Cohnella abietis: one gene and its partner. The protein of the gene in region 1 interacts with the protein of each later gene in a pairwise test. Links are inferred from orthologs where the notes say so. Each region holds a gene or a part of one and is shown on either strand. Other genes may lie near its edges. The genes, in order: KCTCHS21_RS02630 and KCTCHS21_RS25845.

Region 1 (15,965 bases):
CCGCGATTCCGATCGCGATCGGCAGGAGCTGAGGTGAGGCTATGAAGGATAAGCTGAATCTCGCCCGTAAACCGCGGATTGTCGTCATTGGTGGTGGTACGGGGCTATCTGTCATGCTGCGCGGATTAAAGCAGAAGCCGCTAGATATTACGGCTATTGTAACGGTTGCAGATGATGGAGGAAGCTCTGGTATTTTGCGGGAAGAGCTACAAATCCCTCCTCCTGGGGACATCAGGAACGTGTTGTCTGCTCTATCGGATACGGAGCCTTTATTAGCGGAGGTTCTCAAGTATAGGTTCTCGAACGGGACGGGGTTAGCTGGACATAGTCTTGGCAATCTTATACTTGCTGCGATGACAGACATAACCGGGGATTTCGTAACGGGAATAACCGAGCTTAGTCGAATATTTGCTGTTCGGGGGCGCGTACTGCCGGCGGCGAATCAAGCGATTGTACTAAAGGCCGAGATGGAAGACGGATCAATTGTCGTCGGGGAATCTCGGATTCCGAAATCAGGCTTGGCTATTCGTAAAGTATTTCTTGAGCCAGCTGACGTAGAGGCGCTTCCTGAAGCCGTTCAGGCTCTTCAAGAAGCAGATGCGATTCTTATTGGGCCTGGTAGCTTATACACGAGTATACTCCCCAACTTGATCGTACCTAAGCTAGCGGAAGCAATCATTCAATCGAATGCGGTTAAGCTATTCGTGTGTAATGTAATGACGCAGCCGGGAGAAACGGACAATTATTCCGTTAGCGACCATCTAGCTGCTGTTCATGCGCATATTGGCCACCATCTATTCGATTACGTTATCGTGAATGATGGAGAGATTCCTCCGCAAGTACAAGAGCTTTATGCAGAGAAGGGTTCAACTGCTGTGCATTTGGATTTGGAAGAAGTAACGAGCCGTGGATACAAGGTTATTGCAGATACACTTGTGCTGTTCCGAACCTATTTACGGCATGATGCTGCAAAATTAAGTAATCATATTTACCATCTGGTTGAGGATTGGATGTTGCGAAAGGGGTGAAAGGCATGTCATTTGCGGCGCTAACGAAAAAGGAATTAACACTGATTGAAAACGATAGCTGCTGTGAAAAGGCAGAGCTATCCGCTTTGATCAGGATGAATGGCACGATCTCGTTGACCAATAAACGGGTCGTCCTGGATATCGCCACCGAGAATGCCGCAATTTCACGCCGGATGTACACCCTTCTGAAGCGACATTTTAACGTAGTGACGGAATTGTTAGTTCGTAAGAAAATGAGGCTTAAGAAAAACAATGTGTATGTCGTGCGTGTACCTGCAGGTGCGGAAGCTATTCTGAACGATCTATCCATCGTTTCAGAAGGATTTCTCTTCCATCCAAGCATAGATAAGGATTTAGTCCGGAAATCATGCTGTAAAAAAGCTTATTTACGCGGGGCGTTCTTAGCAGGCGGTTCGGTAAACAATCCAGAAGGCTCCTCGTATCACTTGGAAATTTCTTCGATGTATGAGGAGCATTGCCAGGCGTTAGTAGATCTTGCTAATAAGTTTCATCTGAACGCAAGATTTATCGAACGTAAGAAAGGCTTTATTCTTTACATTAAAGAAGGCGAAAAGATCATCGAATTTCTAAGTCTTATCGGGGCGCACCAAGCCTTGTTCAAATTCGAGGATGTTCGTATCATGCGGGATATGCGTAATTCAGTTAATCGGATTGTCAATTGCGAGACGGCTAATCTTAACAAAACGATTGGTGCGGCAGTTAGACAAATAGACAACATCAAGCTTCTGTCCAAGGAAGTGGGCTTAAATAATTTGCCTGATAAGCTACGCGAGGTAGCTGAGGTAAGGCTCCAGCATCCGGATATTAACTTAAAGGAAGTCGGAGATTTGCTTAAAGGACAGGTTAGTAAATCGGGCGTAAACCACCGACTTAGGAAGCTTGATGAGTGGGCAGAAAAAATCCGGAATGGCGGAGCATAATCCGTATGGCGTATTTGTTCATATCAATGTTATAATAGTAAAGAAACTATAGCACGGGGGTCCCGATTAGCGGGACGAAATAAAGACAGGGGGTATCCGGTCCATGACGAGACAGCCGGTGGTAGTTCGGCTTAAAACGGGTCTTCACGCCAGACCGGCGGCACTATTCGTGCAGGAAGCCAATAAATTCTCCTCAGACGTCTTCGTGGAGAAGGATGAGAAAAAAGTAAACGCGAAAAGCATCATGGGTATTATGAGCCTAGCGATCAGCTCCGGTACGGAAGTAGCGATCAGCGCGGAAGGTTCCGACGCAGAGCAAGCTGTAACCGCTTTAGTGCAGCTTGTAAGCAAAGAAGAGCTGGAGAACCAATAAGTACCAATTATGCAAAGCTCCCGCAAGGGGGCTTTTTGCATTTAATAGCATCCGTTGAAACATTTGGATGGTCTAATGCGTTAGATGGTAAACGGGAAAAAAAGGAGAAATGAGAGTAATGGGACGACATCATTTGAAGGTGCTAGTAGTTGCTGCTGCTGTAGTAATTGGATCTGTTGGATTGGTTAGAGGGGGTGGCGATATCGTTTCAGCACAGTCTGTACCTGCGGTAACATCGGCGGCCTATACGATCACTGTAGGAGCAACGGGGACAATTAAGGTAGAGCCAGATGTCGCTTATTTGAGCTTGGCAGTTGAATCTCAGGGATCGAAGGCTTTGGAAGCCCAGCAAGCGAATGCGGATAAGTTCGCTGCAGTAGAGAAGACGTTATACGAGAAGTTCTCAATCGATAAGAAGGATGTCAAAACAACAGGCTTTGGCGTTCAGCCGGACTATGATTACACAGAGAAGGAAGGGCGTGTGCTGAAGGGTTATGTTGCAGTTCACTCCGTTCAAGTGACGTACCGTAAGATTACAGAAATCGGTAAGCTACTCGATGCTCTAACGGCATCGGGCGCTAATCGATTGGATGGTGTACAATTCGGCACGGAGAAGAATGACCAATATGAGCTAGAGGCGCTTAAGAAAGCAATGGCTAATGCTTCGAAAAAAGCAAATGTACTTGCAGCCTCTTCCAACCGCAAATTAAAAGGGGTACTTAATGTTGTACAGGGAGATGTTTCTAACATCCCGATTGTGTATGGGATGGAAGCAGCTAAGGCGCAGATGAGTGATATGCTTGGTGGCTCATCCACATCCGTGCAAACGGGACAGATTGAGATCCGCGCGAATGTAACCGTGCAATACGAAATGAAGTAGTTGATTTATGTGCGATATGATTGGAGAAGAGGCGGGGACTTGTTCCTTCGCCTCTTCTTTGTGTTCATTAAAGATCAGCTGCAAGTGAGGGATGGAAAAATAAAAACCGCCAACCTATGAGGAGGGCGGTGACGATTAAGGGGCGCAGTAGTTTGATTATGCTTCCTTGTAATGACTTATTTGGCGAATGGAGAGTGCCTCTTCCAATAATTCAATGAATTCATCGGATAAGTTCATTTTCTTGGCTTCCCTATAAACCTCAAGAAGGTGTTCGTCTTTCAATGGGCGTAGCAATGACGCTTTATCACTTAATCTGCGTGCAGCCACCATGTCGATGTGGCCTTCATTGATGTTTCGATAAGGCGCGTTGTCTTCATTTGTATTGGTCACAAGGTACGGATAGGACCGTTCAGGCATAAAGATCCCTCCCTCTCTTCCAGAGTTCCTAAGAGATAACTAGAATTGGAGGTAATTGGTATAACCTCATAAAACAGTTTACCATGGATTGTCCGCCTAGCAGAGAGGGTATTCAAAGTTTTGAATTTATGTTGACACATGCATTAAGTTGTGTTAAATCAGGGTTGTCTTGTGGCTAAGTTTTCTTGAGGCAAAAATTTTTGGTGAAATTTATATCTTATACCGCAAAAGGGGGGGGCCATCCTAGAAATAACGCACTGAGGGCTACTAAGAGTCGAGGATTCTGGGACTTTTCTAGGAATAACGCACTGAGGGCTACTAAGGATCGAGGATTCTGGGACTTTTCTAGGAATAACGCACTGAGGGCTACTAAGGATCGAGGATTCTGGGACTTTTCTAGAAATAACGCACTGAGGGCTACTAAAAGTTGAGGATTCTGGGACTTATCTTGGAATAACGCACTGAGGGCTACTAAGGATCGAGGATTCTGGGACTTTTCTAGAAATAACGCACTGAGGGCTACTAAGGATCGAGGATTCTGGGGATTTTTCCGAAAGAACCATAATAATACGAAAAGAAGCCGCCCATAAGTGAACTTACGAGTGGCTTCTTTAAGGTTTACTCTAATAAGATGTGAGTTTAAACGACCTTGTCGATTACTTTGTCGATGAGGCCATACTGCTGGGCAACTTCTGCTTCCATGAAATTGTCGCGGTCTGTATCCTTCTCAATACGTTCCAAAGGCTGACCTGTACGTTCTGACAGAATGCCATTCAATTTATCTCTTAGCTTCAGAATCCGTCGAGCCCGAATTTCAATGTCACTGGCTTGACCTTCTGCACCACCAAGTGGCTGGTGAATCATCACTTCACTATTAGGAAGTGCGAAGCGCTTGCCTTTGGCGCCTGCTGCAAGCAGGAATGCTCCCATTGATGCGGCCATACCGACACAGATTGTAGAAACATCTGGTTTGATGAACTGCATGGTATCGTAAATGGCCATACCGGAAGTGATGGAGCCGCCGGGGCTGTTAATGTAGAGGTGGATGTCTTTTTCTGGATCTTCGGCTGCTAGGAACAGCAGCTGGGCGATGATAGAGTTGGCAACCACGTCATTCACCTGAGTACCTAAAAATACGATTCGATCTTTGAGTAAGCGGGAATAGATGTCGTACGCCCGTTCTCCTCTGTTGGTTTGCTCGACAACCATAGGCACAAAACTCATGTTTGACGTCCCTCCTCATGTTTTGGTTTTATAATCATAGCGAATCTGCAGGTAAAAGTCAAAGAAAGTCAAAGAGGCTTTTGAAGGAAACTTATAGGTAGTGATAAACCGCATATAAGGGGCCGAGAATCAAAAAAACCGACCGTATGGAACGGTCGGTTGTGCTGTATGCTATTGGTTGGAGAAATAAAATTTGGCGCGCCCGTGAGGAATCGAACCTCAATCTCAGCCTTCGGAGGGCTGCGTCATATCCGTTGGACCACGGGCGCTCGTTTAGTACAGCAAGAGTTATTATATGTGATACGGTGTTAAAAAGCAAGAGAAAACGGGCTCTTATATTTGATAATTTCGTGTACGGGAGGTCTTGCAACTATGAGGAAAATTCGTTAAAATGAAGGTGGGACTTAAAAAGGGGTGGCGGGACGATTTACGTCCAACTAAGTAGTGAGCTTGCTACCGCTTAAAGCCATTCGGTCTCAGGAGGATACACGGAGAGAATGCGGGAAATCGTTGAGATTCAGAAGAAGCTACTCCCTGATCTTCTGCAGGTGATGGAAAAAAGGTACCAAATTCTGCACCGGGTATACATGACGGGTACAATTGGTCGTCGCACGCTTGCTTCTAGCGTCGATATGACGGAGCGGGTGCTACGAACAGAGCTTGAGGTTCTACGTGCACAAGGGCTGTTAGATACAGCAACGGCGGGTATGACACTTAGCGATAGCGGACGCCAGCTTGTAGAAGATATGGAGCCGATCGTTAAGGAATTGTTCGGGCTATCGGATTTAGAAGAAAAGGTACGTGCAGCGTTCGGATTAAATAAGGTTATTATTGTAGCAGGCGACTCAGACACTTCCGACCATATTAAAATGGAGCTCGGAATGGCTGGAAGCCGAGTGCTACGGGATAGTCTTTCGCCAGGGGATGTCGTTGCGGTAATGGGTGGTTCTACGATGGCTCGCATGGCAGCGCAATTCGCAATGCCATCACAGCTGAAGGAAAACTGGTTCGTACCTGCTAGGGGCGGCTTGGGTGAAAGTGTTGACTATCAGGCAAATACAATTGCCTCGGAGTTAGCTAAGCGTACAGGAGCACGATATCGTATGCTCCACGTACCCGATCATCTAAGTGAGGAAGCATATAAGACGATCATGCAGGACCCTAATGTAAGTGAAGTGGTCGACATGATACGCGGTGCAAGGATTGTCGTACATGGCATTGGTGATGCTGCAACTATGGCAAGACGCCGTAAGCTCAATAATGAGACTATGGATGAGCTTGTAAAAGATGGAGCACTTGCGGAAGCCTTTGGTTACTATTTTGATCGTAACGGCAAAGTCGTACATCGAATGGCAACAGCTGGCTTGCGTCTGGAGGACATTGAAGCTGCGGGTATTGTCATCGGCATCGCAGGCGGGAAAAGCAAGGGCGAAGCGATCGCATCAGTTATGAGGTTTGGGCATGACGATATACTTGTTACGGATGAAGCTGGAGCTATAGAAGCTTTACGACATGTATAATTGGTTACATTAAGTTTTAACAGCTGTAATAGGGTAATCCTATTTAATAGTGATCTCGGCGCTTACGGCGCCTGATATATAGATCAAAAAAAAGATAGTTATTCCAAGGAGGAAACCAATCATGGCAGTAGTAAAAGTTGGTATTAACGGATTTGGACGTATTGGACGTAACGTATTCCGCGCATCTCTAGGCAACCCGAATGTAGAGATCGTTGCGATCAACGACCTGACTGACGTTAACACGCTTGCTCACCTTCTCAAATATGATACAACTCACGGCAAATTGGACGGAACGGTTGAAGTGGGCGAAGGCGCACTTATCGTAAACGGCAGAACAGTTAAAGTATTCGCTGAGCGTGATCCTGGTAACCTGCCTTGGTCTTCTGTAGGTGCTGAAATCGTTGTTGAATCTACAGGTATCTTTACTGCTAAAGAAAAAGCAGAGCTTCACTTGAAAGGCGGCGCGAAGAAAGTTATTATCTCCGCTCCTGCTACGAACGAAGACATCACTATCGTTATGGGCGTTAACAACGACAAATACGATCCATCTGCTCATACAATTATCTCTAACGCTTCTTGTACAACGAACTGCTTGGCACCATTCGCTAAAGTATTGAATGACCAATTCGGAATCGTTAAAGGCATGATGAACACAATCCATTCTTACACGAACGATCAAAGCGTTCTTGATCTTCCGCATAAGGATTTGCGTCGTGCTCGTGCAGCTGCTGAGAACATCATTCCTTCTTCCACGGGTGCTGCTAAGGCTGTTTCCCTTGTATTGCCTGAATTGAAAGGCAAATTGAACGGAATGTCCATGCGTGTTCCTACTCCGAACGTATCCGTAACGGATCTCGTTGCTGAGTTGAAAGTAAATGTTACAGTTGAAGAAGTTAACGCGGCTCTGAAAGCTGCTGCTGACGGTCCTCTTAAAGGAATTCTTAACTACTCCGAAGAGCCGCTTGTTTCTAGTGACTACAACGGCGATCCTGCTTCTTCCACAATCGATTCATTGTCCACAATGGTTGTAGAAGGCAACATGGTTAAAGTTATTTCTTGGTATGACAACGAGTGGGGCTATTCCAACCGCGTTGTTGACTTGGCTGCTTTTATTGCAAGCAAAGGTCTATAAGAGAATACGCATCCCCCTAAGTCCCCCTTCCCGAAGGGGGATTCCAAGGGCTCTGCCCTCTGGACACCCGTTGGTTGTCGGGAGAGCGGCTTTTGGTGGAGGATAGGGTTACAGTGTGCTAGGATCGCTCCGTCCCGGATTTGCTCTGCAAACCGGGACTACGCTTTACCTAGGGAGCAGGCAGGGGACCCCGTTTCGCGCTTTGCTGCGCTCCGGGCTCTGGGGAAGAGCGAGACTCCCCTGCGCAAGACTGCGCTTCTTATGGGAGCATGATGAAGAGCGATGCTCCCCCGCGCAAGACTGCGCTTCTAGGGGAGCTTAAACAAATACATTAGTACGGACACTTGTTAGGCTCCCTTATCTGGAGCCTAGCTTTGCGCCCGGAGATATACAGACCATCCGAGGAGGTTTGACTCTTGAACAAGAAAAGCGTAAGAGAAGTCGATGTTGCAGGGAAGAAAGTATTTGTTCGGGTTGACTTTAACGTACCGCTTGAGAATGGCGTTATTACTGATGACACTCGTATTCGCGAGACATTGCCTACAATCAAGTACTTGATCGAGAATGGCGCAAAGGTTATCCTGGCTAGTCACTTAGGTCGTCCTAAAGGCGAAGTCGTTGAGGGTCTTCGTTTGACTGCTGTTGCTGCTCGTCTTTCTGAACTGCTAGGTAAGCCAGTTAGCAAGTCTGACGAAGTTGTTGGCGCTAGTGTAACGGCTCAAGTAGCTGAGCTGAATGATGGCGATGTATTGCTGCTTGAAAATGTACGGTTCCACCCAGGTGAAGAGAGCAACGATTCCGAATTGGCCAAAGCTTTCGCTGACTTGGCTGATTTGTTCGTGAACGACGCATTTGGCGCTGCTCACCGGGCACATGCTTCTACTGAAGGCATCGCGCATCACATTCCAGCAGTGTCTGGCTTGTTGATGGAGAAAGAGCTGGATGTACTGGGTAAAGCTTTGCACAATCCTGAGCGTCCTTTCACGGCAATCGTTGGTGGGTCTAAGGTTAAGGACAAAATCGATGTTATCAATAAGATGATTGAGATTGCAGATAATATTATTATTGGCGGCGGGCTGACTTACACTTTCCTGAAAGCTCAAGGAAAAGAAATCGGCCTTTCGTTGTGTGATGATTCCAAGCTGGAACTGACGCTGGAGTTTGTTGAGAAGGCGAAGAAGCTTGGTAAGAACCTTTACTTGCCGATTGATATCGTTATTGCTGATGACTTCAAAGTAGATGCTAACAAAGACATCGTTGATATTGATCACATTCCTGTTGGCTGGGAAGGCGTAGATATCGGACCTAAAACGCGTGAAATTTACGCTGAAGTGATTAAGAATTCCAAGCTTGTTGTATGGAACGGACCGATGGGCGTATTTGAATTAGAGCCATTCTCCCACGGTACACGTGCAGTAGCTCAAGCTTGTGCTACTACTGATGCTTACACGATCATTGGCGGTGGAGATTCTGCTGCTGCGGCTGAGAAGTTTAAGCTTGCTGATCAAATGAACCATATTTCTACAGGTGGCGGAGCTTCGCTGGAATTCATGGAAGGTAAAGTCCTTCCGGGCGTTGTAGCCCTAAACGACAAATAGAGGTGACATAAATGAGCAGAACACCAATTATTGCGGGTAACTGGAAAATGTTCAAAACAGCTGGCGAAGCTACTGCTTTCGTTGCTGAGGTTAAAGGCAAAGCTGAGGTTGCTGGAGTAGAGAGCGTGATCTGCGCTCCGTTTACTGCACTTCCTGCTTTGATTGAAGCTGTTAAAGGCACGACGATCAAAGTCGGTGCACAAAACCTTCATTTCGAAGACAATGGCGCTTATACAGGCGAAATCAGCGGTGTATTCCTGAAGGATCTTGGCGTTCATTACGTCATCATCGGTCACTCGGAGCGTCGTCAATATTTTGCTGAATCGGATGAGATCGTGAACAAGAAAGCCCACGCGGCATTCCGTCATGGCCTTACTCCAATTATCTGTGTTGGCGAGAAGCTTGAAGAGCGTGAAGCTGGCCAGACAAAAGAAGTTGTACGCGTTCAAACAGAAGGCGGGCTCGCAGGATTGACTGCTGAGCAGGTTGCTGAATCCGTTATTGCTTATGAGCCAATCTGGGCAATCGGGACTGGTAAATCCTCCACTTCTGAAGATGCAAACGAAGTAACTAGCTACATCCGTGGCGTTGTGGCTGGACTGTTCAGTGCTGAAGTAGCTGATAAGGTTCGCATTCAATACGGCGGAAGCGTTAAGCCGAACACAGTAGCTGAATATATGGGTCAATCCGATATCGACGGTGCTTTGGTTGGTGGCGCTAGCCTTGAGCCAGCTTCCTTCGTGGCGTTAGTCGAAGGGGCGAAGTAAGATGACAGCTCCGAGACCGGTTGCGCTTATTATTCTCGATGGCTTTGGCCTTCGTGAGACCACTCATGGTAATGCCGTTGCCCAAGCCAACAAACCGAACTTTGATCGTTTATGGAACACGTTTCCCCATACAACGCTAACGGCTTGCGGGGAAGCAGTCGGACTACCGGAAGGACAAATGGGTAATTCCGAGGTCGGACATCTTAACATCGGCTCAGGCCGGATCGTGTATCAGGATTTGACTCGTATTTCTAAATCGATTCGCGATGAGGACTTTTACGATAATTCCACTTTACTCGGTGCGGTACAGCATGCGAAAGCCAACAACAAGAAGCTTCATTTGTACGGCTTAGTATCCGATGGTGGTGTTCATAGCCACATCGCTCATCTATTCGCGCTATTGGAGCTGGCTAAGAAGGAAGGCTTGGAGCAAGTGTACATCCATGCTTTCCTCGATGGTCGTGATGTGTCGCCAGACAGTGCGGTTGGTTACTTAACTCAATTGCAAGGCAAGATTGAAGAGCTTGGTGTAGGACAAGTTGCTACAATCCAGGGTCGGTATTACGCGATGGATCGTGACAAGCGCTGGGAGCGGACAGAGAAATCTTACCGCGCAATGGTGTATGGAGATGGCCCGACGGCAGTAGATCCGATTCAAGCCGTGAAGGAATCTTACGAGAAGTCCGTATATGATGAGTTCGTCCTGCCGACAGTAATCGTAGGAGCAGATGGAAAGCCAGTCGGACTGGTTGAGTCTGAGGATGCGGTTATTTTCTTCAACTTCCGCCCTGACCGTGCTATACAATTATCTAATGTTTTCACGAATGAAGATTTCCGTGGCTTCGATCGTGGAGATAATTTCCCTAAAAACCTGTATTTCGTCTGCATGACGCTTTTTGCGGAAACCGTAGGCGGGTTTGTTGCGTATAAGCCTAAGGAACTTGATAACACTTTAGGTGAAGTTCTAGTACAGCATGGTAAAAAACAGCTCAGAATTGCCGAAACGGAAAAGTACCCGCACGTTACGTTCTTTTTTAGTGGTGGACGGGATCACGTTCTGGAAGGCGAAACTCGCATACTCATCAATTCACCGAAGGTTGCCACTTATGACCTTCAGCCAGAGATGAGCATTTACGAGGTAACGAGCTCGTTGCTGAAGGAAATCGAAGCGGAGCATCATGACGCGATTATCCTTAACTTCGCTAATGCGGACATGGTTGGTCACTCGGGTATGCTTGAGCCGACGATTAAAGCGGTAGAAGCAACAGATGAGTGCCTAGGTCGCGTAGTTGAAGCAGTAACTGCCAAAGGTGGAGTTTGCGTCATTATTGCCGATCATGGCAATGCAGACATGGTTATCGACGATAACGAGCGTCCTTTCACGGCGCATACGACGAACCCTGTTCCTTGTATCGTGACAGAAGCGGGTCATACGCTTCGTGATGGCGGTATTCTTGCGGACGTCGCACCGACGATTCTCAAGCTCATGCAGCTTCCACAGCCAGAGCAAATGACAGGTAAGTCCTTGTTTTAACCTAATTCATATTTAACTTAGAGGAGTGTTACTCATGACAATTATTTCTGATGTTTACGCACGCGAAGTATTGGACTCCCGGGGAAATCCGACAGTTGAGGTTGAAGTTCGTTTGGAATCCGGTGCTTTAGGCCGCGCTATCGTTCCATCCGGCGCCTCCACAGGTGCTCATGAAGCAGTTGAGCTTCGTGATGGCGACAAAGACCGTTATCTAGGTAAAGGCGTACTTAAAGCGGTTGATAACGTTAATACAATCATCGCTCCTGAACTTATCGGATACGATGCTCTTGAGCAAGTTGTAATCGATCAAAAAATGATCGAAATCGACGGAACTCATAACAAAGCTAAGCTGGGAGCTAACGCTATCCTTGCAGTATCCATTGCAACAGCTCGTGCAGCTGCAGAAGCTCTTGATGTTCCTTTGTACACTTACCTCGGCGGCTTCAATGCGAAAACATTGCCAGTTCCAATGATGAACATCATCAACGGTGGCGCTCACGCGGACAACAATGTTGACGTACAAGAATTCATGGTATTGCCAGTTGGCGCACCTACATTCGCTGAAGCTCTTCGTATGGGCGCAGAAATTTTCCACTCCCTTAAGGGCGTATTGAACAAAAAAGGTCTTAACACTGCTGTAGGCGATGAGGGTGGATTCGCTCCTAACTTCGCTTCCAACGAAGAAGCAATCACGACTGTTATCGAAGCGATCGAAAAAGCAGGCTTCAAGCCAGGCGTTGACGTATTCCTTGGTATGGACGTTGCTTCTACAGAGTTTTTCAAAGACGGTAAATACCACCTCGAAGGCGAAGGCAAGTCCTACACGCCTGCTGAGTTCGTTGATCTGCTTGCTAGCTGGGCAGACAAATACCCTATCATCACAATCGAAGATGGTTGCTCCGAAGATGACTGGGAAGGTTGGAAATTGCTTACTGAGAAATTGGGCGGCAAAATCCAACTCGTTGGAGACGATTTGTTCGTAACGAACACTGAGCGTCTTGCTGATGGTATCGAAAAAGGCGTAGGTAACTCCATTCTAGTTAAAGTTAACCAAATCGGTACTTTGACAGAAACTTTCGATGCTATCGAAATGGCGAAACGCGCTGGCTACACAGCTGTTATCTCTCACCGTTCCGGCGAATCCGAAGACAGCACAATCGCTGACATCGCAGTTGCTACTAATGCAGGTCAGATCAAAACGGGCGCACCTTCCCGTTCCGACCGTGTTGCGAAATACAACCAATTGCTTCGCATCGAAGACAACTTGGGAACTACTGCGATCTATGCAGGCAAAAAGGCGTTCTACAACCTTAGAAACTTCAAGTAATACGAGCTCCATCACATACATCTTAGTCAGACATCAAGATAACAAGAAGACCGGACCCTTGCGCTTATGCGCGGTTCGGTCTTTTTATCTTTTTAAATAACTAGCGGAGGGTGCTCCATGCGGATCTTCTCTTTGAGTATCTCTAGAAAGTTTTCAGTAGCCGTGCTAAGGGTGAGAGGCTCCTTCTTTCTCAGAATCCCAGTTACAAGGCCATAATTAAGGTCATAAACAGCTTTGAGTACGGTATTCTCAGGGATGGGATCAGCTGTAATGATCGGTACGACGGCTAGTCCGAAATCTGCCTGAACATAAAATTTGAGCGCGGACATGTTACCGATTTCGATGCTGTGGTAGGGGAGTCCACCTTTCTCCAGCAGGGAGGATTCCAGCTTCTTGCGATAAGGGCAGCCTGAGGTTGTAATAAGAATGTCCGAATCCTTCATATCGCGTAAATAGATGGTGTCTTGATTAGCCAAAGGATGGGTTTTGTGCATAAGCAAACCAACCTGTTCAACAAACAAAGGCTCGAAGATATGGTTCTGGGCACTTTCCGGAGTTGTGCAGAGGGCAATATCAATGACATCATCCTCTAGCATTTGATTTAAGGCCGCTGTATTTCCGATCTGAATGCTGACCTGAACAAGCGGATATTTTTGCATAAATGCTTTCATAATGTGCGGCATTCTGTAGCTTGCCGTTGGCTCCATTACTCCGATTCGAATGACTCCAATCTCACCGCTTGTTAACCCCACCATCGAATGGTAAAGAAAATCGTACTCCTTCAACAAAGTGACTGATTTCTCCAAAAATAATCTTCCAGCCTCAGTAAGCTGAATCTTCTTCCCTCTCGTCAGCAGCTTCTGCCCAATATCCTTCTCCAGCTTCTGTATATGCAATGTAATCGTAGATTGGACGTATTGAAGCTCCTCGGCAGCGCGCTGAAAGCTGCCGTATTTGACAATAGTCTGAAAGGTTTTAATGCTGCGAATATCCATGCTAACCCTCTCCAATTCCTTGTAGATGATCAATTACAGATGAAAGTCAATTCGAAAAAAATGAATTTTCTATTCGTTTTTTCAATTTTACAAAACCAAATTTATCATGTAGTATAACACACAGATAAAGCAGATAAAACACACGGGAATACTTGCAATTAAATTAAATGTGGATAGGCGGAGAGAAAAATGGTAAAAAGAATGGCTGTACTTAGTGTTTTATTGTTAACGATGGTAAGTATATTGGCCGGCTGTGGGGATGCCGCGAAGAATAAAGAGGGCGCAGTTGTCACAGAAACACCGAAGAGTGAGAATGTCAAAGAATCACCGAAGACTGAGGAATCCCGCAATGGCGGAGAATTGATCTTCGCATTGGCGGGCCCGGTTGCTGCCGACTCTTTCGATCCTCATAAATCAGGAATGGCTCAACAATACAGAGTAATCGGTTCGATCTTTGACAGATTGGTTGCGGAGCTTCCAGATCATACGATTAAACCGTGGTTGGCGGAATCTTGGGATGCTTCACCGGACGGCCTAGACTATACATTCAAGCTTAGGAAGGATGTTACCTTCCATGATGGTACGCCGTTTAATGCTGAAGCCGTAAAGTTCAACTTTGATCGGATCACGAATCCGGAAACAAAATCAGGCACCTCACTTAGCTGGCTGGGCACGTTCGAATCTTCCGATGTTATCGATGAATACACCATTCATGTGAAATTAAAAGCACCTTACGCGCCATTCTTAGGTAATCTGGCAAAAGCGCCACTGGGGATCGTTTCTCCGACAGCTGTAGCGAAGTATGGCGATCAATTCGCACAGAACCCCGTGGGAACAGGACCATTCAAATTTGAATCTCTGAAACCGAACACGGAATATGTTTTTGCACGTAATGAAAATTATAACTGGGCACCTCCTTACGCTAAGCATACAGGTCCTGCTTATGTGGACAAGCTCATTATCAAAAATGTAGAAGAAGAGGCAACCCGAGTTGGTGTACTACAAAGCAAGCAGGTTCATGCTGCTGACTTAATTCCTCCACAAAATGTTGTCGCACTAAAATCGGATAAGAACTTTCAAGTCATAGAAACTGAAATCTTAGGCAGCAATTTCTCATGGCATTTCAACGTGGAACGGGCACCGTTTAATGATGTGAAAATTCGTAAAGCCGTGCAGCTGGGCCTAAATATCGATGGCATTGTAAAAAGTCTCTATCTCGGTACGTATGAACGGGCTTGGGCTCCTTTATCCCCTTCTATTCTAGGGTATGATTCCTCTTTAGAAAATACATGGAAGCCGGATGTAGCTCTGGCTAATCAACAGCTGGAAGAGCTGGGCTGGGTTAAAGGTTCGGATGGTTATCGGAGCAAGGACGGTAAGAGATTAAAGATACAGGTATTAGAAATGGCCGGAAATCGGGAGAAAAGACAGGATATTGCCACCATCATTCAACAGCAATTAAAGGAAATTGGTGTAGAGGTTGTACTCGATGTTCTTCCTGTAGCTGGTTATGTTCAAAATCTTACAGACGGAGCCTATGATGTAGCTGGAGCAAGCCTGTTCGGTGGAGATCCGGACGTATTGCGTAGTCGTTACTTCTCCAAGAACTTTGGCGTGTTGGGCAACTTCTCGAGAGTATTTGATGAGCAGCTAGATGGATGGTTGCAGCAAGCTTATCAAGAACAGGATACAGCCAAGAGAGTTGATCTGTATAAGAAGATTCAGCAATATGTAACGACCGAACAAACGTTTACGATTCCGATCTATATACTGCCGTACACGATTGGAACAGTTAAAGAAGCACACGATATCTCATTCGATGGCACAGGTTTCCCTGTATTTTACGATGCATGGATCAGCAAATAAGTAGTAATAGAGGAGGATAAGGATGACCGCATTCATTATTCGCAGATTGTTTGTATCACTACTGGTCATCCTTGGCTCGTTAACTTTAGTTTTCTTTATTCTGCATATTCTGCCTGGAGATCCTGCAACGATTATGGCAAGCACTAATACTGCGACACCTGAAATGCTAGAAAATCTCAAACAGCAATTTGGTCTGGATCAGCCTATTCCTCTTCAATATTGGAATTACATGACTGAATTGCTGCGGGGTGATCTGGGGCACTCGTTGACCAACGGCGAACCGGTTGGACGGAAGCTGCTAGCGCAATTTCCGTCTACGCTTGTTCTCACCTTGCTGAGTATCGTAGCTGTCGTTATTAGCGG
Region 2 (15,847 bases), 5.3 Mb from region 1 along the record:
GATTCTAGAAAGTGTTATCGCAGAATCCAAGAAATATGGACTAACAATCAATCGCGTATCCCAAGGTAGCGGTATTATGCTGTTAACGGATTCGGAAATTCGCGATATGGTGCAAATGGGAATTGCCGAAGGATTAGAGGTTTGTCTCTTCGTTGGACCTCGTATGGGCTTTGATATCGGTGCGATGTCTCTTAGCAGCAACGGTAAGCTTCTCGGTGGACGTCATGCCGGAATGGATCAACTGTTATACGGCTTAGAAGAAATATTTCGCGCAGCCGATCTAGGTATCCGTAGTGTTCTTGTAGCTGATGAAGGATTAGTATGGCTTATCGATCAAGCTAAAATCAAAGGCCAGCTTCCTTCTAATTTGGTCGTTAAGATTTCAGCATTGATGAGTCCAACGAACCCGGTTAATGCAAGAATTATTACTGAGCTTGGTGGCACTACCTTGAATCTACCTGGAGACATCACACTTCCGCATCTAGCTTCGATTCGTACAGTTGTTGATGCTCCGATTGATCTATATATTGAATCACCGGATGATATGGGCGGGTTTATCCGTAACTATGAAATTCCGGAAATCGTCAGAATCGCTTCACCAGTTTACTTGAAATTCGGATTGCGTAACGCAACAAGTGTGTATCCGGCAGGCGCTCATAACAGAGATCTGGCTATTTCCCAATGTAAGGAAAAAGTACGCAGAGCTCATCTGGGTCTTCAAGTACTGGAGCGGAATAATTCTTCTGCCATTCAATCCGGCAAGTTTGCCGAAGGGCTAGGAGTCCCTTCTGCGGATTAATGCAAATGCAATAACCTAAGGGATGGAGTGAATAGAGAAATGACTATAGAGCAAACGTATCTAAACTTTATTGACGGCAAATGGAGCTCCTCCGTAACTGGAAAAGTAACGGGAAGCATAAATCCAGCTAACTCGAATGAGATAGTGGGATATGTGCAGGATTCCAATGAAGCGGATCTTGACCTTGCGGTAAGTGCAGCTAATCGTGCCAAAGAATCATGGAGAAAGCTATCGGGCGCAGCCCGTGGCGATTATCTGTTCAAGGTGGCCAATTTGTTGGAGGCACGTCTTGAAGATATAGCAACAACAATGATGCTCGAGATGGGTAAAACCCTTCCTGAATGTAAAGGCGAAACAACTCGTGGCGTAGCTATCCTTCGTTATTATGCGGGAGAAGGTATGCGTAAGATAGGCGACGTTATTCCTTCGACTGACAGTGAAGCGATGATGTTCACTACTCGAGTGCCTCTGGGAGTTGTAGGCGTAATAACGCCTTGGAATTTCCCCGTTGCGATTCCTGTGTGGAAAATGGCACCGGCACTTGTATACGGTAATACTGTAGTGATCAAGCCAGCTCTTGAAACGTCCATTACTGCTGCCAAGCTTCTAGCTTGCTTTGAAGATGCAGGTCTTCCAGCGGGTGTAGTTAACATGGTCACAGGTGACGGCGCAGTAATCGGTGGCGGCATTGCAAATCATCCTAATATTCAAGGCATCACCTTCACAGGATCCAATCGAGTTGGGAAACAGATCGGACAAGCAGCTCTTTCCCGTGGAGCGAAGTATCAGTTGGAAATGGGCGGTAAAAACCCACTTATCGTAGCTGCTGATGCTAACCTTGATCTTGCTGTAGAAGCGGCTATTAGCGGCGGATTGAAATCAACTGGACAGAAATGTACGGCAACGAGCAGGGTTCTTGTACATTCCTCGGTTTATGATGTGTTCCGCACGAAGCTGTTGGATCAAGTGAAGCAGCTGAAGCTGGGTAACGGGAATGATTCCACAACGTGGATGGGGCCTTGCGCGAGCGAAAAGCAGCGTGATACCGTGCTTTCCTACATCAACAAGGGAGTCGCTGAAGGAGCGAGCCTTCTTTTCGGAGGAAGCGTATCTGCCGACGACGAAGAGCTGAAAAACGGATATTACGTGCAGCCAACCGTATTCGACAATGTCACAACGGATATGACGATTGCCAAAGAAGAAATCTTTGGGCCAGTGCTTGCGCTGTTACCTTTTGAAGATTTGAAGGAAGCAGTAGCGCTTGCAAATGACGTAGAGTATGGGCTAAGTGCCTCTATTTACACGCAAAACATCGCTAATATCCTTACTTTTATCTCAGATATGGATGCAGGCTTAGTCCGCATTAATGCTGAGACAGCAGGTGTCGAGCTGCAAGCTCCATTCGGCGGAATGAAGCAATCCAGCTCTCATTCAAGAGAGCAAGGACAGGCAGCCATCGAGTTCTTCACTTCAATTAAAACGGTTTTCTTAAAGGCTTAACTCCAAGCTGTGAGACAGCCCCAAAAAGGCGTTGGTTCAGGTGTAATTTACCTGCTCCAACGCCTTTTTCAACATCGCAAAAGCGGATGCCATATCGATTCGGATAGGCAAATTGATGATTTCTTATGCATGGTGTGGAACCCCTACACCCACAAAGACGTACAAACATAGATGGTCTATTAAGAACGTCGTAAGTTACTATTCTTAGTGGTTGCCTAGCTATATCACATGTAAATCATACATAGAGGGGAGTAGGAACATGTTTATCCTAATTGGAATTGGCGTTTTTGTATTTTATAGTCTTCTTGTCTTTTATATAGGCTGGAGCGGATGGAGTTGGATTAAGCCAAAGGTGTCAGCAAGATTTAGAATTTGGTATATCCTCGCATTAATTGTTCTTTCTTCCTCTTTTGTTTGGGGGCGGATATTCAGTAATGTCGCGCTCTTTAATGTTGTCGGCTCGTATTGGCTGGCTATTTTCTGTTTGCTGATTATGTTATTGCCGCTCGTTCAGTTAAGTGTCTGGCTGCTGCGGTTTACGAAGCTACCACGTCCTCGCATTCATAATTGGGCTGGCTCACTGACGTTGATAATCTTGATTTCTTTGATTGGCTACGGTTCATTCCAGGCATACAGTCCGGTCGTTCGTGTCTACAATATCCATATCGACAAGCAGGTTGAAGGAATGGAAAGGCTAAACATTGTAATGGCAGCTGATATGCACTTCGGTATGCTCTCTGGCGTGACTCATGCTAAGCGCATAGTGAAGGAAATTAAGGCGCTTCAGCCTGACATCGTGCTGTATCCTGGAGATATTATTGATGACAATCTGGATGTTTACCTGAAGAAGGGAATCGATACCATTATTGGTGATATTGAAGCACCTTATGGCGTGTACGCTTCGCTTGGTAATCATGATAAATTCGATGGCCGGATGGAAGAGCTAATAGAAGCACTTGAACGGAGCCACATGCGTGTGCTGTACGATGAGGTAATTACGGTTGAGGATAAGCTGACTCTGATAGGACGGAAGGATCGGACAGAGGCTGATCGTTCCGAACTTAAAGGCTTAATGGATGGTGTGGATCACAAACAGCCTATATTATTATTGGACCATCAGCCTTACGATCTGGATATTGCGAAGGAAAATGGGGTTGATCTGATGGTTTCCGGACATACACATCGTGGACAGATTGCGCCGGCTCATCTGATCACACGCGCTATTTATGAGAATGATTGGGGTCACCTGCAAAAAGGCTCCTTTCACTCTGTTGTCACTTCGGGATTCGGCTTCTGGGGCCCGCCTATCCGTATCGGTAGTCGTTCCGAAATCGTGCAAATCAACTTGACTTTCTCAGACTATCAGAAAGAATAAGTTGGAGAACTCCGTATGCTCATCGGATATTTCGGATATAGAGGATATTTCGTACAGAATCGCCTTCATGCATAATAGGCCAAGAGTACAAAGTCTCGGACATCCTTAAAACCCAAAAAGACCGTCAGGATGAACCTGACGGTTTTTCTTATTTGTATGAGATCGTATTGTTTGTAAGGGTGAGTTGAGTAAAGTCAATTAATAAACTTCTATTCTTCGTTACAAAAACCTCAGTAAATCTAATTTTTAAACTCATACAGAGGGAACAAGCCCGTTACTTCACCGCGCCAGCGGTTACACCTTCGGCGATCTGCCTTTGGAAGATGAAATAAATGATGATAACCGGGATGATGGAGAGCAGCAAGCCTGCAAACAGTGGTCCCCATTCTGTACGGTACTGCATCTCTGTCTGCATGACTGCGATGCCTACGGGAAGTGTATATAGCTTCGGATCATTAATAAATACAGTTCCCATAATATACTCGTTCCAGATATTTAATCCGTTCATGATCCCCACTGATATTAAGCCGGATCGGGCAAGCGGTAGCATAACTGAAAAGAATGTTCGCGAGTATCCGGCACCGTCAATGTACGCCGCTTCTTCCAGTTCTTTAGGCAGCATTTTGAAAAAACTAACGAGTACGAATATTCCAAAGGGGAGAGCGCTGGCGGTATAGACGATAACTAGACCTAACAGCGTGTTGATTAAGCCCATATCGTTCAAAAGGAAAAATAGCGGGATCAAACCCAATATCATCGGGATCATCATAGCTGATAAATAGAGGTAATACATCACCTGTCCTGCTTTGAAGGCAAATCTGGCCAATACATAAGACGAGGTTGCGGCGAGAAACACGGAAAGAAAAATACTGGATAAGGTTACGATAGTCGAATTTAAGAAAAAGCTGCCAAAACCGTATTTACTCCATACATAGGTGAAGTTAGACCAGAGCAATGGAAATTCTGGTAACGTCCAAGGCTCCTTAAGTAAAAATTGTGGGTTATCCTTCAAAGAAGCTAGCAATGTCCATAATAGAGGATACAAAACCGCTGCAGTCCATAAGTACAGGACTGCATTCGTAATGATGCGGCCGAACAGATTTTGTTTGTGTAAGATCATTTCGACATTTTCACTCCTCAAGCCATTTCGGTCGTATCCCTATTCAGCAGGAGCTGAAGGATCAGTGTAGTAATAAGAGAAACCGTGAGGATCAACACACCGATTGCGGCTGCATATCCCATGTGATATTGGCGGAAGCCCATCTGATACAAATAAGATCCCATAACCTGAGTGGAATTGTCGGGGCCTCCTTCGGTCATGATCCAGACGATAATAAATGAGCCATTTAAGGTGGTCATAACGACATGCAGAATGCTGATCTTAATCTGACCCCAGATGAGAGGCAGGGTCATTGACCAGAATTGCTTGGATTGAGAAGCACCATCCAAATCAGCAGCTTCGTACAGCTCTGCTGGAATGCTTAATATCGCAGCAATTAGCAGAATCATATAGAAGCCAATACCCGCCCAGATCGAAGGCCACAACAGCGACCACATAGCCAGATTCTCGGTTCCGAGCCATGTAAGCTGGACCGGCTCCTTACTGAATAAGGATAAAAAGGAGTTTAGAAAACCCAAATTCGGATTATAAACGTACCTCCACAACACACCTATAACGACAACGGATATGATGTTCGGGATAAAGAAAATGGACCGGTAAAAACCACTTCCCGCAGCCCTCAAACGAGTGACGGCAATTGCGAAGAAGGTTGCCAGCAGCATAATACCAATGACCTTGCCGACGACAAGAAAATAGTCATTCTTAATCGCAGTCCAAATAATCGGATCGTTGAACAATTCACGAAAGTTATCCAAGCCGATGAAATGCTTGTTTTTCGAGCTGCCTGACCAATCGAATAAGGAGATATGAATTCCCTTTGCGATGGGGTAGAGAGCGAATAGGCAGAAAAACAAAAAGGTGGGGAGCAGGAAAACCGCAATAAATGCGTTTCTTCTAGTTTGTTGCGACATCGCGTTTACCTTCCTTTATCCTGTCGTTGAATCAGACAGCCAATAGGGGAGAGAGCCATTAGTTTTGCAGGCATTCCCCTATTGGCTGCTTGGTTTCTATCTGACAAGTCGTGAAATGAATAATGGCAAAATTATTTACGTGCTTTTGCGGCTGCGTCTTCTAGACGTTTGATCCATTCGTCCGCATTGATTTTACCGATCGTTAAGGCGACCGTTGCATCTTGCTTCACTTTTTCTACGTCTGCATTCAAAACTGCGACAGGAGCAACAGTTGTCTTGTCAGAGTTGAAGAATGCCATTGCATCTTTGACGACGCCGCTTGCGGAAGAGGAGCTCAGATCCGCCTTAATGTTCATAAGTGCACCTGTCAGCTCTGCCCAACGTACAGCATTAGCTTTAGTGAACGCGAATTCAAGGAACGCTTTCGCAGCTTCTGGGTTTTTAGCATCTTTAGCGATTGCTATCGTGTTTGTGTAAGGAATGACGATGTTGTTCTTGCCCGCATCTTGGGCAACCGAAGGAATGAAGCCGAATTCGAAGCCAACTGGAATATCCTTCTTCATCTCATTTTCCAACCATAAGCCGTTTGGAATGAATGCTGCTTTGTGTTGCAGCCATTGTGCTTGCGAATCTGTATGATTCAAAGACACAGATCCTTTATCGATCAATTGCTTGTCGACAAGCTCTACAATTTGACCCAACGCTTTTTTCACAGCATCACCGGAGAAGCTGCCTGCTTCTAGATTAGCTTGTTTCGTCAAGATAGAGCCGTCGCCGCCATTAGCAGCTACGATAGCCGAATCGAGTAATCCGCCATTAATGTAGTAAGGATAAACGCCGGTATGAATGAGGGAAGGGATACCGGATGCTTTGATTTTCTCGCTAGTTTCGATAAATTCACTCCAGTTGCTAGGAGCGGTCCAGCCATTTTTCTGGAAGAACGCCTTATCGTAGAAAATACCCCATGAACCGAATACAAGTGGAAGCGTGAAGTTCTTGCCACCTTCATAAGCAGTTGGCTGCGCAATGAGGATGTCTGTCAATTTATCGCCATCAACGTTAGTTGTCGTCTTCAGAAATTCAGTAAGGTCGAGCAGCTGTCCGTCGTCAATCATTTGACGTTCATTAGATCCCGCACCATCGATGTATACGACATCCGGAGGAGTGCCTTGAATCCAACGAGGCTTCATTTGCTCATTGATCTTAGGGCCAGCAGATTCCTTGATCTTAAGCTCAGGGTTGGCCTTCTGGAATGCCGCTATAACTTCTTTCCACCAAGCATCGCCATATCCACCAACGAAGTATTGAATTTCAAACTCACCGGTCAGGCCAGTTTTCTCCACAACAGAATCACTTGGCTCAGCAGACGGAGTGACGCTCGTGGTCGCAGGTGGTGAAGACTCCTCTGATTTTTTGTTGTTGCTGCCGCAAGCCATAAGCGACATCAACAATACGAATACCATTCCGTACACTAACGTTTTTTTCATAGTCATCGTTCATGATCTCCTTTTCAATCTCTATTGCCTGTCAAGTAAGATCCCCTATCGTGAACAACGCAAAAAGGGCATGAGTTGTGTAAGCATAATAACTGCTTACATAACTCATGCCCTTGCGGTTACACGTTATGTTGCCTTACCTATTTGGCTGAGATCAGCATACATCGTGCAAATAAAGATGTCAATAACAAACAAACTCAAATTTAATACGGTTGGTAAGCGATTACATTGACAGGATTATGCAATTTAGAATATCATATATTTAATAATAAGGCGTGTTACTAGTTTACTAGGCATGAGCCGGGGATACTCGACTGCGATTTAGTCGGTATTTTCGGCTTTTCTTCTTTTAACCCACTGGAACATGGCATTTAACAAAGGGCTATGTAGAATTTATACTCTTCAGGAGGGATGGGTTTGACCAGGAAAGGGTTACTGCAAATTGATCGTGTGGTTGGTAATAATGTCGTTCTAACTCTTGATCCCACCACATCCAAGGAGTACGTTCTGTTTGGCAAAGGTATTGGGTTTGCCTCCAAAGGGAGCGATTGGATCAGTATCGAAGATCCTCGGATTGAGAAGCGCTACCGATTGGATGAGGAGCATCCCATCAGCCAGTTTCAAGAGCTGATCGAGAACATAGATCCAGAGGTTATACAGATTTCTGAGCAGATAATAGAGAACGTCAAGGAACAGATGGGTACTCCTGTACAGCCTAAGGTTTATTTTGCGCTGCCTAACCACATTCAATTTGCCTTGTACAGATTGAAGAATGGGATGGAAATCAATAACCCATTTCTTCATGAGACCCAGATGAGCTTCCCGTTAGAATATGAGATTGCTTCTAGGGCCGCTGCTATTATCAGTGAGCGATTCGGTATTTCCGTTCCTGAAGATGAAGTCGGTTTTCTTGCGCTTCATGTTCATTCCTGTCTGGGAAAGGTATCGGTTGGACAGCTGGTGAGGATGACGGGACTGCTAAATCGCATCGTTGAGCATATCGAACAGAGAAGAGGATCTTGTCTGCCGCGGAAGGGCAGCGAATATGTGAGGCTAATTACGCATCTTCGTGGGGCGTTTGAACGGCTATTATTGGGTCACCATGTTAGTAATCCATTGGCAGCGGAAATAAAGGTGCATCATCCCCAATTATTTGCTCTTGCCACAGAAATAGCAGAGTTGATTAAAGAAGAATTGGACGTTGCAATCTCGGATGACGAAATCGGATATATGGCTATCCATTTGCACCGCCTGTTTCAGGTTAAGTTATCAACTGAAAGAGAGTGAGGGGTGAATCGGATGTTCCAAAAAAGGCTTAGTCGCATGCTCGGAGTGTCCCACTCTGTTGCTGTAGCGGCACCTGTTTCAGGACGGTTAATTCCGCTCCGTGAGGTGAAGGATGAAGTTTTCTCACGTGGGTTCATGGGAGAAGGGGTGGCCATTGATCCATCGGATGGGTATGTCGTTGCGCCCATTTCTGGTAAAGTGACCCATGTTATCGATACGAAGCATGCCTTAGTGATCGAGCACTCAACTGGCTTGCAGTTTCTGATTCATATTGGAATTGACACTGTCGATCTGAAGGGTGAAGGCTTCCTCGTGCTGGTGAAAGCTGGCGACACCCTTTTGGAAGGACAGGTTATTATGAAATTTGATCTCCACAACATCCGTAAGGCGGGTTATCCAGCTTTTGTTCTTATTACTGCCATCGGAGAGAGACTTATCGATTACGTAGAATGCGAGTATCGCGAGGTTCACATGGCGGAGCCCGATGTATTCCGCATTGTACTGAAATAAGTCAGTTGAGCGGAGGAGAGATTCAAGTATGTTCGCTTTCCTGCAAAAAATCGGAAGATCCCTTATGTTACCCGTTGCTGTTCTACCAGCGGCTTCTATCCTGCTCCGGTTCGGCAAAATTGATTACGAGAATGACTTCCACTTCGGAGAGTTCGGTAGATGGTTAAATGACTTCATTGCTCCATTCCTAGATGCTGGAGGGTCTGCGATCTTTGACAATCTTCCGCTCATTTTTGCGATCAGTATCGGGATAGGTGTCGGAGGAGATGCGGTTGCGGCGCTAGCTGCTGTTATTGCTCACCTAATATTAAATTATGTGTTTGTTGAAGTCTCTACCGTTTTTTCGAACTGGTCGGTATTGGATGCGAAACAAAATATGGGTGTGATGGGGGGCATTATAGCAGGTATTGTCGCCTCATTCTTCTATAAGAAATATTATCAGATAAAGCTTCCAGATTGGCTTGGTTTTTTCTCAGGCAAAAGGTTCGTTCCCATCATCACCTCATTCTCGATGGTGTTCATTTCTGTTGGCCTAGGCTTGATATGGGGTCCTATCCAGGTTGTTCTGAATGATTTCGGACAATGGGTTACTGGCTTAGGCGGGATTGGTGCTTTAATCTATACGATTGCTAACAGGCTACTCATCCCATTTGGCTTGCATCATGTGCTGAATAGCATTGCATGGTTCCAGATTGGCACCTTTACTGATGTTTCTGGCCAAGTTTATCGAGGGGATATCAATCGGTTCTTTGCGGGAGACCCCGATGCAGGTCTGTTTATGACCGGTTTTTTCCCGATTATGATGTTTGCGCTACCGGCAGCTGCACTGGCCATCGTACATACAGCCAAACGAGAAAAAAGAAAGCTGATCTCATCTATATTTCTAAGTGCAGCGTTGGCTTCATTCCTGACAGGTATTACTGAGCCGCTTGAATTCGCCTTTATGTTTGTGGCTCCTATATTGTATGTTGCACATGCTATCCTTACGGGCCTAAGCGCGTTTATTGTTGCTGAAATAGGAATTAAGCACGGCTTTGGTTTCTCAGCAGGATTCATCGATTACGCCATTAATTACCCCTTAGCTACGAAGCCACTACTAATCATCCCGCTGGGATTGTTATTTGCTGTTGTTTATTATTTCCTTTTTCGGACTATGATCGTAAAATTTAATCTAATGACTCCGGGTCGAGAGCAGGAGAATGGGAAGCAAGAGAAAACAGCCACTGAACGAGCTGATAAACAGGCAAATAACGCCCAACTGGTTGCGGAGGCGCTTGGAGGGGTAGACAACATTAAAAGTATTGATGCCTGCATCACGCGTCTGCGGCTAATTGTACATAACGAAAATCTCGTGGATGACTGGAGGCTGAAAGCCTTGGGAGCAGCAGGGGTCATTCGCTTAGGTAAAGGTTCCATTCAGGCAATCTTCGGTATGGAAGCGGAGAAGCTGAAGGACCAGATTAAATCAATATTATAGGAGTGCATTTGTTTGCAGAGAACCTACACGGTTATGAACTCGACGGGCATTCATGCACGCCCCGCAGGTAAAATCGTCAATGCAGCTGCTGGATATCCTTGCGAAATCCATTTGGTGAAGGAGGGTAAACGGTTCAACGCGAAAAGTCTAGTCATGATGATCTCAATCGGTGCGAAGTGTGGGGACGAGATTACTGTTGTAGCTGAAGGAGACCAATGTGAGCTTGCGATAGAGGCCATTGGTGTTATATTAAGCTCCAATCATTAAATTCAATTGTTAAACAATGGGTAGAGGTAATGGAGAGGTGCATAAATTCCCTTGGAGGTCAGAAGCATGCAGATGAAAGGGATAACAGCATCCGAGGGAGTTGCATTTGGTCAGGCATTTACTATTCGGACTGCAGTAAGGCTGCCGCAGGAAACGACGACGATTAAGCCATCATTGGTCCCTTCTGAGCTGAGACATTTCGACATGGCGGTCGAGCATGCCTACAATGACTTAAATGAAATTCGGTTGCGGTTGTTAGCTGAAGCACGGAGTGATGAAGCTGAAATCTTAGAAGTACAGCTGCTTCTCTTGAAGGACGATGCATTGATCGCTGTCTCCAGAGATAAAATCGAACGCTTATTGTATACAGCTCAGACCGCGATCGAAGAAACGACGAAGGAAATCATGAAAGGGATCCAACGTCTAGGGGATGAATACCTAGAAGAAAGAGCGATGGATATCGAAGATGTATGTCGAAGAATCGTTCGGGAGCTACGGGGAGAAAGTGAGCCTTTGGAAGCCATTGTAGACAAAGAGGGATTGATCTTAATTTGTGAGGATCTTACCCCCTCAGAAGCAGTGCGGCTTCATCCAAAGGCGGTAGCGGGCCTTGTAACAGCTACAGGGGGGGCGACTTCGCATGCGGCTATTATTACTCGTTCGATGGGAATACCTGCTGTTGTTGGAATGGGAGGTAAACTGCTTAGTATTCAAGATGGGCAATGGCTGCTGTTAAATGGGACGAACGGCACATTAACGACAGGTACGCATAAAATGCTGTCTAATGAATATAAGCACTACATAGAAAAGGATAAGCAAAGCAGAGCAACAGAGGACTACGGCTGTCTTACAACGGTAGAAAAAAAAGTAAATTCACTTCCGATCATCGGCTCCAACATTGGTTCGCTGACAGAGGCGCAAGCAGCGAGAATGAACGGTGCTGAAGGAGTAGGTTTATTTCGCACGGAATTTCTATTTTTAGGTAGGGAGGATTTTCCTACAGAGGATGAACAATTCGAAGCCTATAGAGCGGTTATCACTACCTTTGATAAGGGGGCACCAATTGTGATTCGCACGATGGATGTGGGAGGAGATAAACAGCTTCCTTCATTAAGGCTAGATAAGGAGGACAATCCTTTCCTCGGCCATCGTGGTATTCGTATTTCCTTGAATCGCTTAGATTTGTTCAGAACGCAGCTTCGTGCTGTGTTGAGAGCAAGTCACTTCGGCAACGTAAAGCTACTGTTTCCGATGATCTCAACGCTTAACGAGTGGAGACGGGCAATTGTCCAAGTGGAAGTTATGAAGTCCGAGCTGAAGAAAGAAGGTATCGCCTTTAACGAGGCGATGGAAATCGGGATGATGATCGAAGTTCCGGCGGCGGCGCTGATGGTAAATCGGTTAGCAGACGAGGTTGACTTCTTCAGCATTGGAACGAATGATCTGATCCAATACACAATGGCTGCGAGCAGAATGACGACTCATGTGAATGAATTGAATGACCCTTTACAGCCGGCTGTTATAAGTTTAATAGACCATATTATTACAGCAGCACACGAGAAGGGCAAGAGAGTAGGTATGTGTGGTGAGATGGCGGCTCATCCGTTGGCGGCACCATTGCTGCTTGGCATGGGTTTAGATGAATTCAGTGTTGGCGGAGCAGTGGTGCAGCCAATGAGGAATTTGCTGGGACGCTATGATAGAGAGTTCCTGCGGGGCATGTCGGCAAACGTCTTGAATATGGATGACGTAGAAGAGATTAGACGTTATATAGAGCGAGAGCTACATTCAAGTAATTCGATGTGAAAACGGTAATAAGCCCCCGGGGGACCTGTGGGCTACTGTAAGGTGGGCGCCAGTTCGGTCACTTTTGGTGGGATAACGCACTGAGGGCTACTAAGATCGTCAGCAAATACTCGTTCCCGTCGAAATAACGCACTGAGGGCTACTAAGATCGTCGGAAAAGCTCGTCCCCGTCGAAATAACGCACTGAGGGCTACTAAGATCGTCACAAATACTCGTCCCCGTCGAAATAACGCACTGAGGGCTACTAAGATCGTCGCAAAAGCTCGTCCCCGTCGAAATAACGCACTGAGGGCTACTAAGATCGTCGCAAAAGCTCGTTCCCGTCGAAATAACGCACTGAGTGCTACTAAGGTCGTCGCAAAAGCTCGTTCCCGTCGAAATAACGCACTGAGGGCTACTAAGATCGTCGCAAAAGCTCGTCCCCGTCGAAATAACGCACTGAGGGCTACTAAGAGCCCCCGCGGAATTATGAATTACGGTTGCGATACAGCAGATAGATGAAGAAAGGGGCGCCGATGCCAGCGGTGAACACACCGACTGGGATGTCGTAAGGCAAAAATGCCGTTCGCGCTACGGTGTCCGCCGCGACGACGATTAATCCACCGATTAAGGCCGATACCGGAAGCATGCCGCCGAACGAAGGGCCGACGAGCTTGCGTGTCATATGTGGTGTGATGAGTCCAATGAACGATATGGCTCCGCCAACCGATACTGCGGCTCCTGCCAAGGCGACGCTGATCATTAGCAGCGTGAAGCGTTGCCGCTGGACGGAGCTTCCCGCACTTGACGCGATATCGTCTCCGAGCTGAAGCACGTTCACATTCCTGGCGAATACGAACGCAATTGGAATAAAGATAGCTACCCAAGGCAAGATCATCGCTACGATGCTCCAATCGGTGCCGTATACCGTACCCGTCAGCCATACATAGGCCTGCGACGATGTAAAGATTGGGTTTTTGACGAGTATTACTTTGGTGATCGAACCAAGCAGAAAGTTAATACCGATCCCGACGAGCACGAGTCGGATCGCTGTCACGCCTTTTTTCCAAGCGAGCAGATAGATAAGAATAGATGTGATGCCTGCACCCGTGATTGCGGCAACTGGCAACCAGACGATGCTCACTGTCCCTGACAAATAGCTGATGAATGCAACCGCAGCAAGGGAAGCACCGCTCGTAATGCCAATAATGTCAGGGGAAGCCAGTGGGTTGCGGATGATTCCTTGCAAGATTGATCCTGCGACCGCCAGCGCTGCTCCGACGAGAAAAGCGGCTACAATTCGAGGAAGGCGAAGAGTATGAACGACGAGTCGCTGCTCATCGGTACCGTTCCCGAACATGGCGCGGATAACGTCCAAAGGATGAATGCGCATATCGCCGAGCGACGCGCTAACCAGGAAAAGGACAACGGATGCAACAATAAGCGCGATCGTCAGCTTCAATGTTTTCTTATGAATGAAAAATGAGACAGGGATTTTCTCGAATCGAACGTGCATATGGGTTTTCACTTCGCAACGATCCCCTTTCTGGCGATCGCGATGAAGGCCGGAATGCCAATGATTGCGGTCATAATGCCGACGGGCAGCTCTTCTGGTTGGATGACGAAACGCGCTGCAATATCCGCCACGAGAACGAGAATGGCGCCAAGCACCGCACTATAAGGAATGATCCAGCGGTAGTCATTGCCGGAGAACAACCGGGCTATTGTAGGCACAATTAATGCGATGAAGCCGACTGGACCTGCAACCGCAACAGAGCTACCAGCCAGCGTGACGATGATTAGACCAGCTGTCAGCTTTACGAACACTGTCCGTTGCCCGAGCCCTTGCGCCGTATCTTCGCCCATCGTTAATACGTTCATATGTCTGGCAATCCAGAGCGCGCCGATCCATCCCGCGGCCATAAATGGTAGCACGGCTTTGAGCATTTCAACGGATCTACCTGCGACCGATCCAGTCAGCCAGAATATCACCTCGCTCAAGCCCTTTTCGTCTAGTACGAGCATTCCCTGCGTGAATGAAGAGAAGAGGGCACTCAATGCGGCTCCCGCCAAAATAATCTTAAGGGGAGTTAAGCCATCCCGACCTAAAGATCCGAGCATGTAAACCGCGATTGCAGCTAATGCGGCACCAGCAAAGGATACGCCCGTTAGTACCGGCAACGAGGAGATGGATAACTGCGACGCGGCGAACACGATCATGAACGAAGCACCGTAGTTTATTCCGAGCACGTTAGGATCGGCAAGTGGGTTTCTTGTCATTCCTTGGATCAGCGAGCCAGCAATGGCCAGACTTGCTCCGATAACTGCTGCGGTAAATGCTCTCGGCATACGCGAAGTCTGCACGATAATTTGTGCGTTTGAAGTCACATCGTACTGCGTAAAAGAATGGTACACGTCGGTCCAATTGATCGGCGTTGCTCCGTATGCCATGCTGGCGTATACGCACACGATCAAGATGAGGAAGCCGAACGCAAGACCGGATCCCTTAGCCAGGTTTCCGGAAAACAACCTTTCCATGATCGCTGCTCCATTCCCATGACAGCGAGGAAGAATAGGCGGAAATAGCCCATTCTTCCTCGCGTCGTGATCGTTATTCATTTGTTAAATGTCGAAGTAGAAGAACAGGTCGTCGAGCATCATTTTCGCCGCGGTTGCACCGCCGGACATATTCCATGTGATGTCGTTTACCTTATAGTACTTACCGTTCTTAATAGCTTTAAGATTGCTCCAGAGTGGATTCTTCTGCCACTCTGTCTGGGTCTTGAACTCATCTCCGCCATTGTTACTGGATGTAATATCAAATATGATATCACCGTCAATGAGTGGAATTTGTTCCTGCGAATCTAAGTCGATGAACACTTTATCCGGTGACTGCTGCGCTTTTGGACGATTCAGACCGAGCTCCTTCAGAATAGAGCCTGCGAATCCAGATATGTAGACGCGGGCGGAATTGTCGTCATGGAAGCGGACAATAGACACTTCGGAATTCCTGTCGGCAATTGCCGCCTTAAAGTCTGCTACTCGTTTGTTCCAATTGGCCATGAAAGCCGCTGCTTTGTCTTCTTTGTTAAGTGCCTTGGAGACTAAGTCCATGTTGGCTTTCCACTCGAAAAGCTGATCAACGTACACAGTAGGAGCGATTTTGGACAACTGACCATATATTTTCTCGTGGCGGAACTTCACTCCAATAATCAGGTCCGGCTTCAAGGCGACGATTGCTTCAATGTTCGGTTGAAGCTCGCTACCGAGGCTTTTTACGCCTGCCATGTCTGCTCGAAGATAGTGATACCACGGAGCTT

Evidence for each region.
Region 2: the proteins of KCTCHS21_RS02630 (region 1) and KCTCHS21_RS25845 interact in binary tests that used the Escherichia coli proteins (3 or more experiments, as listed by UniProt). The link is inferred for Cohnella abietis from one-to-one orthologs.

What each region holds. Positions count from the first base shown.
Region 1 is NZ_AP019400.1:611,341-627,305, forward strand. Bases 762-3,707 are described here. They hold KCTCHS21_RS02630 (HPr family phosphocarrier protein), read left to right. Parts: upstream 762-2,072; coding sequence 2,073-2,342; downstream 2,343-3,707. Other genes in these bases: KCTCHS21_RS02620 (gluconeogenesis factor YvcK family protein), read left to right, coding at 762-1,028; whiA (DNA-binding protein WhiA), read left to right, coding at 1,034-1,969; KCTCHS21_RS02635 (SIMPL domain-containing protein), read left to right, coding at 2,461-3,222; sda (sporulation histidine kinase inhibitor Sda), read right to left, coding at 3,379-3,639. Outside these bases: RNase adapter RapZ, read left to right, coding at 1-37; more of KCTCHS21_RS02620, read left to right, coding at 42-761; ATP-dependent Clp endopeptidase proteolytic subunit ClpP, read right to left, coding at 4,279-4,863; KCTCHS21_RS02655 (sugar-binding transcriptional regulator), read left to right, coding at 5,361-6,383; gap (type I glyceraldehyde-3-phosphate dehydrogenase), read left to right, coding at 6,505-7,515; KCTCHS21_RS02665 (phosphoglycerate kinase), read left to right, coding at 7,932-9,113; tpiA (triose-phosphate isomerase), read left to right, coding at 9,125-9,880; gpmI (2,3-bisphosphoglycerate-independent phosphoglycerate mutase), read left to right, coding at 9,882-11,414; eno (phosphopyruvate hydratase), read left to right, coding at 11,449-12,741; KCTCHS21_RS02685 (LysR family transcriptional regulator), read right to left, coding at 12,834-13,736; KCTCHS21_RS02690 (ABC transporter substrate-binding protein), read left to right, coding at 13,926-15,602; KCTCHS21_RS02695 (ABC transporter permease), read left to right, coding at 15,625-15,965.
Region 2 is NZ_AP019400.1:5,889,642-5,905,488, reverse strand. What follows is about bases 6,723-9,550. They hold KCTCHS21_RS25845 (BglG family transcription antiterminator), read left to right. Parts: upstream 6,723-7,612; coding sequence 7,613-8,488; downstream 8,489-9,550. Other genes in these bases: KCTCHS21_RS25835 (PTS transporter subunit EIIC), read left to right, coding at 9,027-9,550; KCTCHS21_RS25840 (PTS sugar transporter subunit IIA), read left to right, coding at 8,501-8,998; KCTCHS21_RS25850 (extracellular solute-binding protein), read right to left, coding at 6,723-7,198. In the rest of the region: KCTCHS21_RS25875 (hypothetical protein), read left to right, coding at 1-799; alpha-ketoglutaric semialdehyde dehydrogenase GucD, read left to right, coding at 839-2,299; KCTCHS21_RS25865 (metallophosphoesterase), read left to right, coding at 2,559-3,674; KCTCHS21_RS25860 (carbohydrate ABC transporter permease), read right to left, coding at 3,949-4,794; KCTCHS21_RS25855 (carbohydrate ABC transporter permease), read right to left, coding at 4,812-5,705; more of KCTCHS21_RS25850, read right to left, coding at 5,837-6,722; more of KCTCHS21_RS25835, read left to right, coding at 9,551-10,475; KCTCHS21_RS25830 (HPr family phosphocarrier protein), read left to right, coding at 10,488-10,742; ptsP (phosphoenolpyruvate--protein phosphotransferase), read left to right, coding at 10,809-12,548; KCTCHS21_RS25820 (FecCD family ABC transporter permease), read right to left, coding at 13,015-14,055; KCTCHS21_RS25815 (FecCD family ABC transporter permease), read right to left, coding at 14,052-15,065; KCTCHS21_RS25810 (stalk domain-containing protein), read right to left, coding at 15,150-15,847. UniProt on the Escherichia coli protein: Mediates the positive regulation of the beta-glucoside (bgl) operon by functioning as a transcriptional antiterminator. This is an RNA-binding protein that recognizes a specific sequence located just upstream of two termination sites within the operon.